Linked DNA regions of Longimicrobium sp.. The protein of the gene in region 1 interacts with the protein of each later gene in a pairwise test. Links are inferred from orthologs where the notes say so. Each region holds a gene or a part of one and is shown in the gene's direction. Other genes may lie near its edges.

What was found.
Region 2: the proteins of VIB55_RS25030 (region 1) and VIB55_RS03465 interact in binary tests that used the Escherichia coli proteins (3 or more experiments, as listed by UniProt). The link is inferred for Longimicrobium sp. from one-to-one orthologs.

What each region holds. Positions count from the first base shown.
Region 1 is NZ_DATBNB010000897.1:185-6,683, forward strand. What follows is about bases 1,790-4,781. They hold VIB55_RS25030 (ABC-F family ATP-binding cassette domain-containing protein), read left to right. Parts: upstream 1,790-2,314; coding sequence 2,315-4,249; downstream 4,250-4,781. Other genes in these bases: VIB55_RS25025 (LEA type 2 family protein), read left to right, coding at 1,830-2,318; VIB55_RS25035 (UPF0175 family protein), read left to right, coding at 4,288-4,533; VIB55_RS25040 (UPF0175 family protein), read left to right, coding at 4,579-4,781. Outside these bases: VIB55_RS25020 (ATP-binding cassette domain-containing protein), read left to right, coding at 578-1,306; more of VIB55_RS25040, read left to right, coding at 4,782-4,824; VIB55_RS25045 (DUF3368 domain-containing protein), read left to right, coding at 4,821-5,303; VIB55_RS25050 (TonB-dependent receptor plug domain-containing protein), read left to right, coding at 5,417-6,499. UniProt on the Escherichia coli protein: Genetic data indicate it may be involved in ribosome assembly or function.
Region 2 is NZ_DATBNB010000131.1:3-4,627, reverse strand. What follows is about bases 1,030-4,494. They hold VIB55_RS03465 (2-oxoglutarate dehydrogenase E1 component), read left to right. Parts: upstream 1,030-1,399; coding sequence 1,400-4,294; downstream 4,295-4,494. Also shown: VIB55_RS03475 (helix-turn-helix transcriptional regulator), read left to right, coding at 1-5; VIB55_RS03470 (hypothetical protein), read right to left, coding at 21-938. UniProt on the Escherichia coli protein: E1 component of the 2-oxoglutarate dehydrogenase (OGDH) complex which catalyzes the decarboxylation of 2-oxoglutarate, the first step in the conversion of 2-oxoglutarate to succinyl-CoA and CO(2).

The sequences.
Region 1 (6,499 bases):
TCGCCTGGCTGGGCGCCGGACGATTCGCGCGGGCGCTGCCGCGGTTCGGCCCGCAGGCGAACGAGATGGCGTACGCGCCGCCGCCGCGCGCGGGCGAGGCCGGGCTGGTGATCGGCCGCGGGCTGGCGCGAGTGCTGCCGCAGCGCGCGGGCGCCGTGCGGGCGCGCGACGCCGCCGTGGTGTCGCGCCGGTTCCGCTGGGCGGGGCGCATCACCTGGCCGGTTGCCATCATCTGCGTGCTGGCGCTCCTCCGCGCGGGCGAGAGCGCGGCGGTGCAGGGATGGGTGACGGGGGCGGGAGCGCTGGTGTTGGCGATGCACGCCGCCGCGCTGATCGGGCTGGGGCGGCTGGAGCGCGGCGGAATGCGGTGGATGGACCGCGCAGCGGGGCTGACGGCCCGCGACCGGCTGCTGGGGCGCTGGGCCGCGGCGTTCGGGATGGGGCTGCCGCTGGCGGCATGCGTGGGGATCACCTGGGGATTGATCGTGCCCGATTCGAGTGGATGGATGTGGCTGCTGGCCGCGGCGGCGAGCGCGGCGGTGGGCTCGGCGGCGTCGCTGGCCGCGGCGGGGCGATGATGCGCGACCGATCTGCGCCGCTGGCCGTGGACGGGCTGCGGAAAGCGTATCGCAAGCGCGACGTGCTCGACGGCGTGACCTTCGCGCTTCAGCCGGGCGAGGCGGTGGCGCTGCTGGGGAGCAACGGCGCGGGAAAGAGCACGCTCCTGGGGTGCATCACCGGCGACCGGCTGCCGGACCGCGGCACGGTGCGGTTGTGCGGGCACGACCCCTTCACGGACCTCGCCGCCGCGGCGCAGGGTATGGGATTCGTCCCCGAGCAGCCGTTCCTGTACCCGGAGCTGACCGTGGGCGAGATGCTGCAGTTCGTGGCGGCGGCGCGCCGGATGGATGCGGGCGACGCCGGCAGGGAATCGGCACGGCTGCTGGAACTGCTCGGATTGGCGGGCGCGGAATCCACGCTGTGCCGCGAGCTGTCGCAGGGGATGGGGCGCAAGACGGCGATCATCGCCGCGCTGCTGCACGGCCCCAGGGCGATCCTGCTGGACGAGGCGCTGAACGGACTGGACCGCACCTCCGCCAAGCGGCTGACCACGGAGTTGGACGCTCGCCGCGCCGAGGGAGCCGCCGTGCTGCTGAGCAGCCACGACTTGGACTTCGTCGGCGCATGGTGCAGCCGGGGCCTGATGCTTCAGCCGGGAGCGCAGTGGCGGATGCTGGAAGGCGAGGACTGGGCGGCCTGGCGCCGCTCACCGTCGCTGGACGGAACCGTCGCCCGGCCGCGCTGACACCGGGTCGAGGTGTGGGCAGGCAGGCCCGGTGCTCGGGCGGGCGCCCCCCATCCCCAACCCTTCCCCCGCAAACTGCGCGGGGGAAGGGAGCGAGTCGAGTGCGCGTGGCCAGCCGGAGCGCACTCGAATTCTCCTCTCCCCCATGGGGTTTATGGGGGAGAGGCCGGGAGAGGGGGGCGGCCTGGGCATGCGCCGAACCAGCCGAAGCGCAATTCAGGTCTCCCCCTCCCCTGCGCAGCGGGGGACGGGGGCCGGGGGGAGGGGGCTCCCGCGGCACGCGAGGCAGCCAGTCGAACCCGGACCGAAGTTCCCCTCTCTCCCGCGCAGTTTGCGGGGGAGAGGCCGGGAGAGGGGGCGGCCACGGAATGCGCCGACCCAGCCGTATCCGGTGTGAAGTTCTCCCCTCTCCCGGCGCAGTTTGCCGGGGGAGGGGCCCGGGGAGGGGCCACCCCGCCCGAATGCGCCGACACCAGCCCAGAACGGGCTGTCGAAATCTCACTTACGACGGGAGCAGTACCCGATGACCAGACGTACCCTGACCCTCACGATCTTCGCCCTGGTGGCGTTCGCATCCGCCGCGTGCACCGGCTTCAAGCGTCCCGAGATCGAGCTGGAGAACGTGGAGATCGGCAGCCTTGGCCTTACGGGCGGAACGGTGCTGGTGAACGTCCGCGTGACCAACCCCAACCCCATCGGCGTGCGCGCCGAAGACCTGCGCTACGAGCTTTTCATCCGCGCGCCGCGCGACAGCGCCAACGAAAACGCCTGGCAGCGGATGAGCAGCGGCACCTACAGCGAGCGCATCGAGGTGGGCGCGCGCCAGACGCGTACCGTGCAGGTGCCCGTCGACTTCCGCTACTCCGAGCTGGGCGACGCCTTCCGCTCGGTGCTGCGGTCCGGGCAGATCAGCTACCGCGCCAACGGCACGGTGCGGGTGCGCGCGGCCGGAAGCAGCCGCGAGGTGCCCTTCCGCAAGACGGGCTCGGTGATGGTTCTCGGGGGCCGATGACCATCGTCCGGCTGCAGAACGCGGGCAAGCAGTACGGCGACCGCTGGGTTTTCCGCAACGTCTCGTTCACCGTCGCCGAGCGCGAGCGGTGGGGCATCGTCGGGCGCAACGGAGTCGGGAAGACCACGCTTTTCCGCACGATGACGGGTGAAGAGGAAACCACCGAGGGCGAAGTGTGGCGCCATCCCGGCCTGCGCTTCACACTGCTCAAGCAGAACCGCGGCGAGCAGAGCGCCGCCACGGTGAACGAGGCCGCGCTGGAGCCCTTCGCCGACCTGGTGGAGATGGAGCGGCGCATCGCGGGCGAGCTGGAGCAACTGGGCGCCGAGCCCGACCCGGCCGAGGCGAGCCGCCTGCTGAAGTCGTACGACAGGCACGTCGAGGAATTCCGGCGCCGCGGCGGCTACGAGATGCGCTCCCGCGCCGACGCCACCCTCGAGGGGCTGGGCTTTCCGCAGGACACGTGGGAAAAGCCGATCCGCGCCCTGTCCGGCGGCGAGCTGGGCCGCCTTCGCCTGGCGCAGACGCTTCTCGCCCAGCCTGACGTCCTGTTCCTGGACGAGCCCACCAACCACCTGGACCTGCGCTCCACCGAGTGGCTGGAAGAGTTCCTGCGCGGCTATCCGGGGACGGTGATGGTGGTTTCCCACGACCGCGTGTTCCTTGAACGGCTCGCGGACCACGTCCTGCACCTGGAAGAGCAGACGGCCTACCCGTACACCGGCGGCTACGAGAGCTTCCTGGACCAGCGCGAGGCCCGGCGCGAGCTGCAGCGGAAGCAGTTCGAGCAGCAGCAGGCGCACATCGCCCGGACCGAGGCATTCATCCAGAAGTTCATCGCCGGCACGCGAACCAAGCAGGCCAAGAGCCGCCGCACGCTCCTCGGCCGCCTGGAGCGCGTGGCCGCGGTGGGGCGCGACGAAAAGGCGATGGGGCTGCAGTTCGCGTCGGGCGGGCGCAGCGGCGGGGTGGTGATGAGGGTGGACGGCGTGCAGTGCGCATATGGTGAGCGCGTGCTGTTCTCGCCGTTCAGCGCGGAGGTCTCCCGGGCGGAGCGGATCGCGCTCGTCGGCCCGAATGGCTGCGGCAAGTCGACGCTGATGCGCGTGCTGGCGGGCGTCGCGCCGCCGGAGCGCGGCTCGGTGACGATGGGCACAGGGGTGCGGCCGGCATACTACCGCCAGGACTTCACGCACCTGAACCCCGACAGGAAGATCCGCGAAGAGGTGGCGGAAGCGGCGCCGTCGCTCAGCTTTACCGAACTGCGCAGCCACCTGGGCCGCTTCCTGTTCTCGGGAGATGAGCAGGAGGCGCGCGTGGGCGACCTGTCCGGCGGCGAGCAGGCCCGGGTGGCGCTCGCCAAGATCACGCTGCAGAAGGCCAACCTGCTGCTGCTCGACGAACCCACCAACCACCTGGACATCGAGAGCCGCGAGGTCTTGGAAGAGGCGCTGGAGGGATACGAGGGCACGGTGATCCTCATTTCGCACGACCGCGCGATGCTCTCGTCCATTTCCACCCGCGTGTGGGCGTACGAGGACGGGCGCTTCGTCGACTACCCGGGCACCTTCGACGAGTGGCTGGAGTGGAGTGCGCGCCGCAAGTCCGAATCGGCGGCCACGGCGACGCTCGCCCGCGCCGCCGAGCCGAAGGGAGCATCCGCGGGCTCGCCGTCCGCGGGCGGCGCGATGTCGAAGAACGAGATCCGCCGCCGCGAGCGCGAGATGCAGAAGCTGGAGGCGCGCATCGCCGAGATCGAGGAACGCGTGGGCGAGATCGAGAGGGCCCTGGGCGACCCCGCCCTGTACGCCGCCGGCGCCGACCCGTCGCGACCCCAGACCCTCGCCGCCGAGCGCGACCGCCTGACCGCCGAGCTGGCCGAAAGCTACGCCGCATGGGAAAAGGTTGGCGAAGAGCTGGCCGGCGTGTAGATTTGCGGATCGTACGGTCTGGACGCGAGGGGGAAGACATGGGTGGATCGGTTCTGGACGAGGTGCTGTTCGTAACGCACATGACGGAAGACGAGTTCCGGCTGGAACTCGCAATCATGCTCTACGAACGCGAGAAAGTCTCGATGGGCTGGGCGGCTGACTCTTCCGGGGTCGGGCGAGTGACGTTCCAGCACCTGCTCGCGAGCCGCGGCGTCGCCATCCCGTATGACGCCGCGTATGAGCAGGATCTTGCCGCGATCCGGGCGTACGAGCAGGGCGCGTGATCATCGTCCGATCGCAACTTGGCCGATTGTGACCCGGGAGGAGTGATGAACGTTGCGGTTCCGGACGATCTCGTCCGATCGGCAGGGATGACAGAGTCAGACTTGGTCGTCGAGATGGCGCTTCTGCTCTACCAGCAGGAGCGGCTGACCATCGAGCAGGCCGCCAGGTTCGGCCGGATGGATCGCATGGCGTTCATGCACCTACTGGCGAATCGCGACATCCCGCTAACCCTGGATGTCGACGATTTTGAACAGGACATCGCGACGTTGCGGCGGCTGGGCCGGTTGTGATCGTCGTCAGCGATTCGTCCACGCTGATCGCCATGGGGTCGGTGGGCCGGATCTCACTCTTGGCCACTCTCTACGGAGAGGTACTCGTTCCGCAGGCGGTCTGGAGCGAGGTGGTGAGAGATGGCCGCCCCGGTGCTCGCGAGGTTGCGTCTGCAACGTGGATCCGAGCCGTTCCCGTCGTGAATCGCCTATGCGTGGCGGAGTTACTGAAGCAGGTTGGTCCTGGGGAGGCGGAGGCGATCAGCCTAGCCCAGGAAAGCCATGCCGAAGTTCTCCTCATTGACGAGCGCCGTGCTCGTAGAATCGCTATAGATCTCGGCCTCCCAATTACCGGAGTACTAGGCGTTCTACTTGAAGCGAAGCAGAAAGGATTGATTCCAGCGCTCAAGCCGGTGCTGGATGAGATGACCAGTACGGTCGCGTTCCGAATCAAACGTAGGCTGTACGAGGCCGCGCTTCGCGACGCGGGCGAACTCTGAGCAGTGCCCGCTGGCCCCTCCGCTCGCCGCCATCTATCTTCCCGCCACTCACAAGCCTTATCGCCGCCGCAGGCTCCGTCGCCCGGCGGCGGCTGTCGTCCTGGTAGATGCTGATGCGTGCTCGTTCGCTGATCGTTCCTCTTCTTTTCCTTCCGGCCGCGCTCCCGGCGCAGGCCCGGACCGTTCCCCTCGACACGGTGCAGGTGACGGCGGCGTCTCGCGCCGCGGCTGAGCTGGTGGCCGCCACGCGTGGTGTGGAGGTGATTACCGCCGAGCAGATCCGCGCGCTCCCCGCCCGCACCGTCGCCGACGTGCTGGAGTGGGCGCTGGCCGTGGACGTGATGCCGCGCTCCCCCGCGCTGGCCGACGTGGCCGTGCGCGGCGGCACCTTCGAGCAGGTGCTGGTGATGGTGGATGGAGTTCGAGCCAGCGATGCGCAGACCGGCCACTTCGACCTCAACCTCACGGTGCCGCTGGACCAGGTGGAGCGCATCGAGATCGTCCGTGGGCCGGCGTCGGCGTTGTACGGCGCGGATGCGGTGGGCGGGCTGATCCACGTCGTTACGCGGCGCGAGGGCGCGGGTGCCCGGGCGCGCGCGCAGGCGGGATCGTGGGACACGCGCTCGGCCGCGCTCTCGTACGCGACGCACGTCGGCCGGGTGCGGGCGGACGTGGGCGGCGAGTGGCAGCGGTCGGACGGGCATCGCGCGGGGACGGACTACGAGGTGGGCAGCGGGCGCCTGGCGCTCTCGATGCCGGTGGGCCAATGGACGGTGAACGCCGACGCGGGGCACGCGGCGCGCGACTTTGGCGCGGACGGTTTCTACGGCCCGTTCCCATCGTACGAGGAGACGCGCACCACGACGGGAACGCTGGCCCTGCGCGCGGCTCCCGAGGCGCGGTTCGCGGTTGAGCCCACGCTGAGCGTGCGGCGGCACGCCGACGACTTCGTCCTGCGGCGCGCCGACCCGTCGTTCTACCGCAACCAGCACACGAACCTGCGCTGGGGCGGCGAGGTGATGGCGCGCTGGCGGATGCCCCGTGGGCTGCGGCTGGCTGGGGGCGCCGAGTGGTTCAGCGACGAACTGGAAAGCGCACGCCTGGGTGACCGCGCGGAGCAGCGGGCCGCTGCGCTGGTGGAGGCCGCGGCTGGTCGCGGGGGACGGTTTTCCGCCACGGCGGGGATGCGCGCGGAC
Region 2 (4,625 bases), on another replicon or contig:
CGTAAGCCGCTGACGCCCGGTCAGCCCGTCGGGGCGGAGAGGAGCTTGGGGGCGGGGGCCATCAGGGTGCGCGGGTTGGCGTAGGCGCGCTCCTGCAGTTCGGGGATGGTGGCGCCTGACACCAGGAACTTGCCCGTGCCCTCCACGATGCGGCGGCGCAGCAACTCGGCTTGCTCGGGCGACATCTCGCCGGCATCCAGCCGCTCGCGCACCAGATCCAGCACCGGCAGGCTCTCGGCGGCCTGCCGATATCGCTGCGCGGCGGGCAGTGCGCGGAAGAACACCACGCGGTCCCACACCGAGACGATCAGCTCACGCACGGCGGCGATCACCGGTGCGGCGCCCATCAGCTCGAACGTCTTGTCGCTCCCCGAATCGCACCCCACCACGCTCAGGCCGTTCGGCTGCGCGCCGTGAAGGGTGGCGCAGGCGCCGTACAGCAGCTCCAGGCTGTCCAGCAGCGTCGCCAGGCGCGCGGGGGTAGAGAACCGCCGCGGCGCCTCGATCACCTGGACAACGAGCAGCGCCTGCCCGCCCGCCTCGTCTGCACGCCGAAGCGCGTCGAGCACGGGAATTCCGCCCTGCCCCAGCAGCCCTGAGAAGGCGGGCAGATGCTGCGTGGCGAAACGCACCCGCTCCGCGAACGAAAACGCCTCCTGCGCCCGGTTCTCCGCCGCGATCAGGAGCGACCAGGTGTCCGCCTGCTCCAGCGCCGTCACGCCCAGCGCCTCGGCCACCAGCCGGCCGGGACGGGTGAAGCGGCTGGCGCGCAGCCCGTAGTCGCGCAAAGCTCCTAGCAGGCGAGTCAGCAGCTCGCCCGGAACGGGCTCGCGCCGGTATCCCAGCCGCGCCACCTCCACCAGCGGCAGCTCCAGCCCGCTTTCGGACAACGCGCGCACCACCTGGTCTACTCCGTTGATCAGATCGGCTTTGCGCATGGACGAACCGCGTCGGGAAGGGGATGCAGGGGAGCCCTGAGAACGTACCGGGAAGTGCGAAAGTGCGAAAGTGCGAAAGTGCGAAAGTGCGAAAGTGCGAAAGTGCGAAAGTGCGAAAGTGCGTGAGTGCGTGAGTGCGTGAGTGCGCTTTCCACTCTCTTCCTCTCTCCCGTTCCTCCTCCCGTGCCCGCCGTGTGGGGCCCGCTCGTAGTTGTCTCTCCGTTGTCCTCTGCGGCTCTGCGGCTCTGCGTGAGGCATTCCGTTGTCCCTCTCCGCGTCCTCCGCGCCTCCGCGTGAGATGACCCGTACGCGGCCCACGCCGTGCGTACAGCCAAGCGTCCGCGCACGAGGTAGCGGGTTGCCGGGACGCGGCTTAAGTTGTCGGCGCTGCGCCCTCCGCCCCGAGCGGCGGAAGGGCTTACGGGCGCATCCGGCGGCGTGCGCCACCACGAGGGTGTACCATGGCAGATCTTCGCGAGTTCACAGGCCCCAATGCGGCCTACGTGCTCGAACAGTTCGAGCGTTTTCAGAGCGACCCCCAGTCCGTGGACGAGGGGCTGCGCGGCTGGTTTGCGTCCATCGACCCCGCCCAGCTGCGGGAGATCGAAGCGCCCACCCAGGCCGGGGCAGCCGCGCAGGCGCCCGCCCAGGCCGATCTTACCAAGGCGTTCGCCGCGCGCACCCTGGCGCGCTCCATCCGGGCCCGCGGCCACACCGGCGCCCGGCTGAACCCGCTGGGCCCCGGCGCCGGCCCCGACCCCGTCCTGGACGCGTCCACGCACGGCCTGACCGACGACGACCTGGCGGCGCTTCCCGCATCGGTGGTGTTCGGCCACCTGCCGGAGTCGCCCAACGCCCTGGCCGAAGTGCAGCGCCTGCGCGACACCTACGCCGGCACCATCGGGTGGGAGTTCCTTCACCTTCCCAACCCCGACGAGCGCACCTGGATCCGCGAAGCCATCGAGTCGCGCCGCTACACCCAGCCGCTCCCCGCGGAACGCAAGCGCGCGCTGCTGGACCGGCTGTCGCAGGTGGAAGGTTTCGAGAAGTTCCTTCACCGCGCCTTCTTCGGGCAGAAGCGTTTTTCCATCGAGGGAACCGACCTGATGGTTCCCATGCTGGACGAAATCGTGTCCGAGGCGGCGCGCGCGGGCGCCGGTGACGTGATGATCGGCATGGCGCACCGTGGCCGGCTGAACGTGCTGACGCACGTGCTGAACAAGCCGTACGCCATGATGCTGTCGGGCTTCGCGAGCGCGCAGGCCGCCCCCGCGCTCGACGCGTACCAGAACAGCGACGAGCCCTCGGGCGACGTGAAGTACCACATGGGGTGGACGGACGAGCGCCAGGTGGACGGCCACACCGTCCGCGTGTCGCTCTCGCCCAACCCCAGCCACCTGGAGTTCGTTGACCCCATCGTGGTGGGGATGGCGCGCGCGGCGCAGGACGACACCTCGGCCCCGGGCGTGCCCGCCATCGACCACGGCAGGGCGGTGGCCGTGCTCATCCATGGCGACGCCGCGTTCCCTGGCCAGGGGGTGGTGCCCGAGACCCTGAACATGCAGTCGCTGCCCGGCTACACGGTGGGCGGCACCATCCACCTGATCGCCAACAACCAGGTGGGCTTCACCACCGACCCGCAGCAGGGCCGCAGCACCCGCTACGCCAGCGACCTGGCCAAGGGGTTCGAGATTCCCGTCGTGCACGTGAACGCCGACGACGCAGAGGCCTGCCTGGGCGTCGCGCGCTTCGCGCTGGCGTACCGCGCGCGGTGGGGCAAGGACATCGTCATCGACCTGGTGGGCTACCGCCGCTGGGGGCACAACGAGGGCGACGAGCCGCTGTTCACGCAGCCCGTGATGTACGGGGTGATCAAGGACCACCCCACCGCCCGCGAGACGTTCGCCGCCCGCCTGGTGGAAGAGGGCGTGCTGACGCGCGAAGAGGCCGACGCCTCGCTGAAGCGCGTGCTCGACGAGCTTTCGCGCACGCTCGAGGGGCTGGGCGGGGACGCCGGCGCGCACGGGCACGAGACGCCCTCGCCCAACGGGCGCCAGGGCCCGCGTGAGACCGCGGTGCCGCGCGACCGGCTGCTGGAGTTGAACGCGGGGCTCGTCGGCCGTCCCGAGGGCTTCCAGGGCAACTCGCGCCTGGAGAAGGTGCTGCAGAAGCGCGCCGAGGCGGCGAGCGGCGAGCCGGTGATCGACTGGGGGCACGCCGAGGCGCTGGCGTTCGCGTCGCTGCTGGCCGAGGGCGTCCCCGTGCGCATGACGGGGCAGGACGTGGAGCGCGGAACCTTCAGCCATCGCCACGCGGTGCTGCGCGACGCGCGCACGGGCGAGCGGATGAACGTGTTCCACCTGCTGCCGCAGGCGCGGGCCTCGTTCGAAATCCACAACTCGCCGCTCTCCGAGATGGCCGTGGTGGGCTTCGAGTACGGCTACAGCGTGGGGCACCCGCAGGCGCTGGTGCTGTGGGAAGCGCAGTTCGGCGACTTCGTGAACGGCGCGCAGGTGATGATCGACCAGTACCTGGCCGCCTCGTACCAGAAGTGGCAGCAGCGGACGGGGTTGGTGCTGCTGCTGCCGCACGGCTACGAGGGCCAGGGGCCGGAGCACAGCAGCGCGCGGCTGGAGCGGTTCCTTCAGCTCTGTGCCGAGAACAACATGCGCGTGGCCAACTGCACCACGTCCGCCAACTACTTCCACCTGCTGCGCCGGCAGGCGGCGCTGCTGGATTCGGAGCCGCGGCCGCTGGTGGTGATGAGCCCCAAGAGCCTGCTGCGGCACGCGCTGGCGTCGTCCACCATCGACCAGCTGGCGACGGGCACCTTTCAGCCGGTGATTCCCGACGCCTCCGCCGCGGACCGCGCGGAGTCCATCACCCGCCTGGTGCTGTGCTCGGGCAAGGTGTACGTGGACCTGGTCGGCGGTACGGAAGACCAGCGCAAGGAGCGCGCTGCGGTGGAAGGCATCGAGCGCGTGGCCATCGCCCGCGTGGAGGAGCTGTATCCCTTCCCGGGGCACGAGCTCACCGAGGTGGTCGCCGGCTATCCCAACCTGCACGAAGTCGTCTGGGTGCAGGAAGAGCCGCGCAACATGGGCGCCTGGAACTACATGGCGCCTCGCCTGCAATCCCTGCTGGGCGAGCTGCCGCTGCGATACGAGGGGCGCCCCGACCGCGCCAGCCCTGCCGAGGGCTACATGCACCGGCACCTGGCCGAGCAGCACCGCCTGGTCTTCGCCGCCCTTTCCGGCGCGCCGTCCTTGGACGCCGCCGAAGCGATGGCGGAGTCGGTGGGAGCCGGCCGGATGGTCGCGGAGCTGATCGGAAAGCGTAAGCTGGGGGAAGGCTGATGGAGCTAACATCTGCTGCGGAGCAACAGCATGGCCGTTGAAATCCGGGTGCCGCCTCTGGGCGAGTCCGTCGTAGAGGCGACGGTGGGCCGGTGGACCAAGAAGGAAGGGGATCGCGTCGAAAAGGACGAGATCCTGGTGGAGCTGGAGACTGACAAGATCACCGTCGAGGTGGCGGCGCAGGCGGCCGGCGTCATCGAGAAGATCGTGAAAGCCGAGGGCGATACGGTGAGCGTCAACGAGCTGCTTGGCTCGTTGTCTGCCGCCGACGGCGCTACCCCGGCCGACGAGGCGGGGCAGGCGGCGGCGCCGGCCGGCGAGAAGCCGCGGG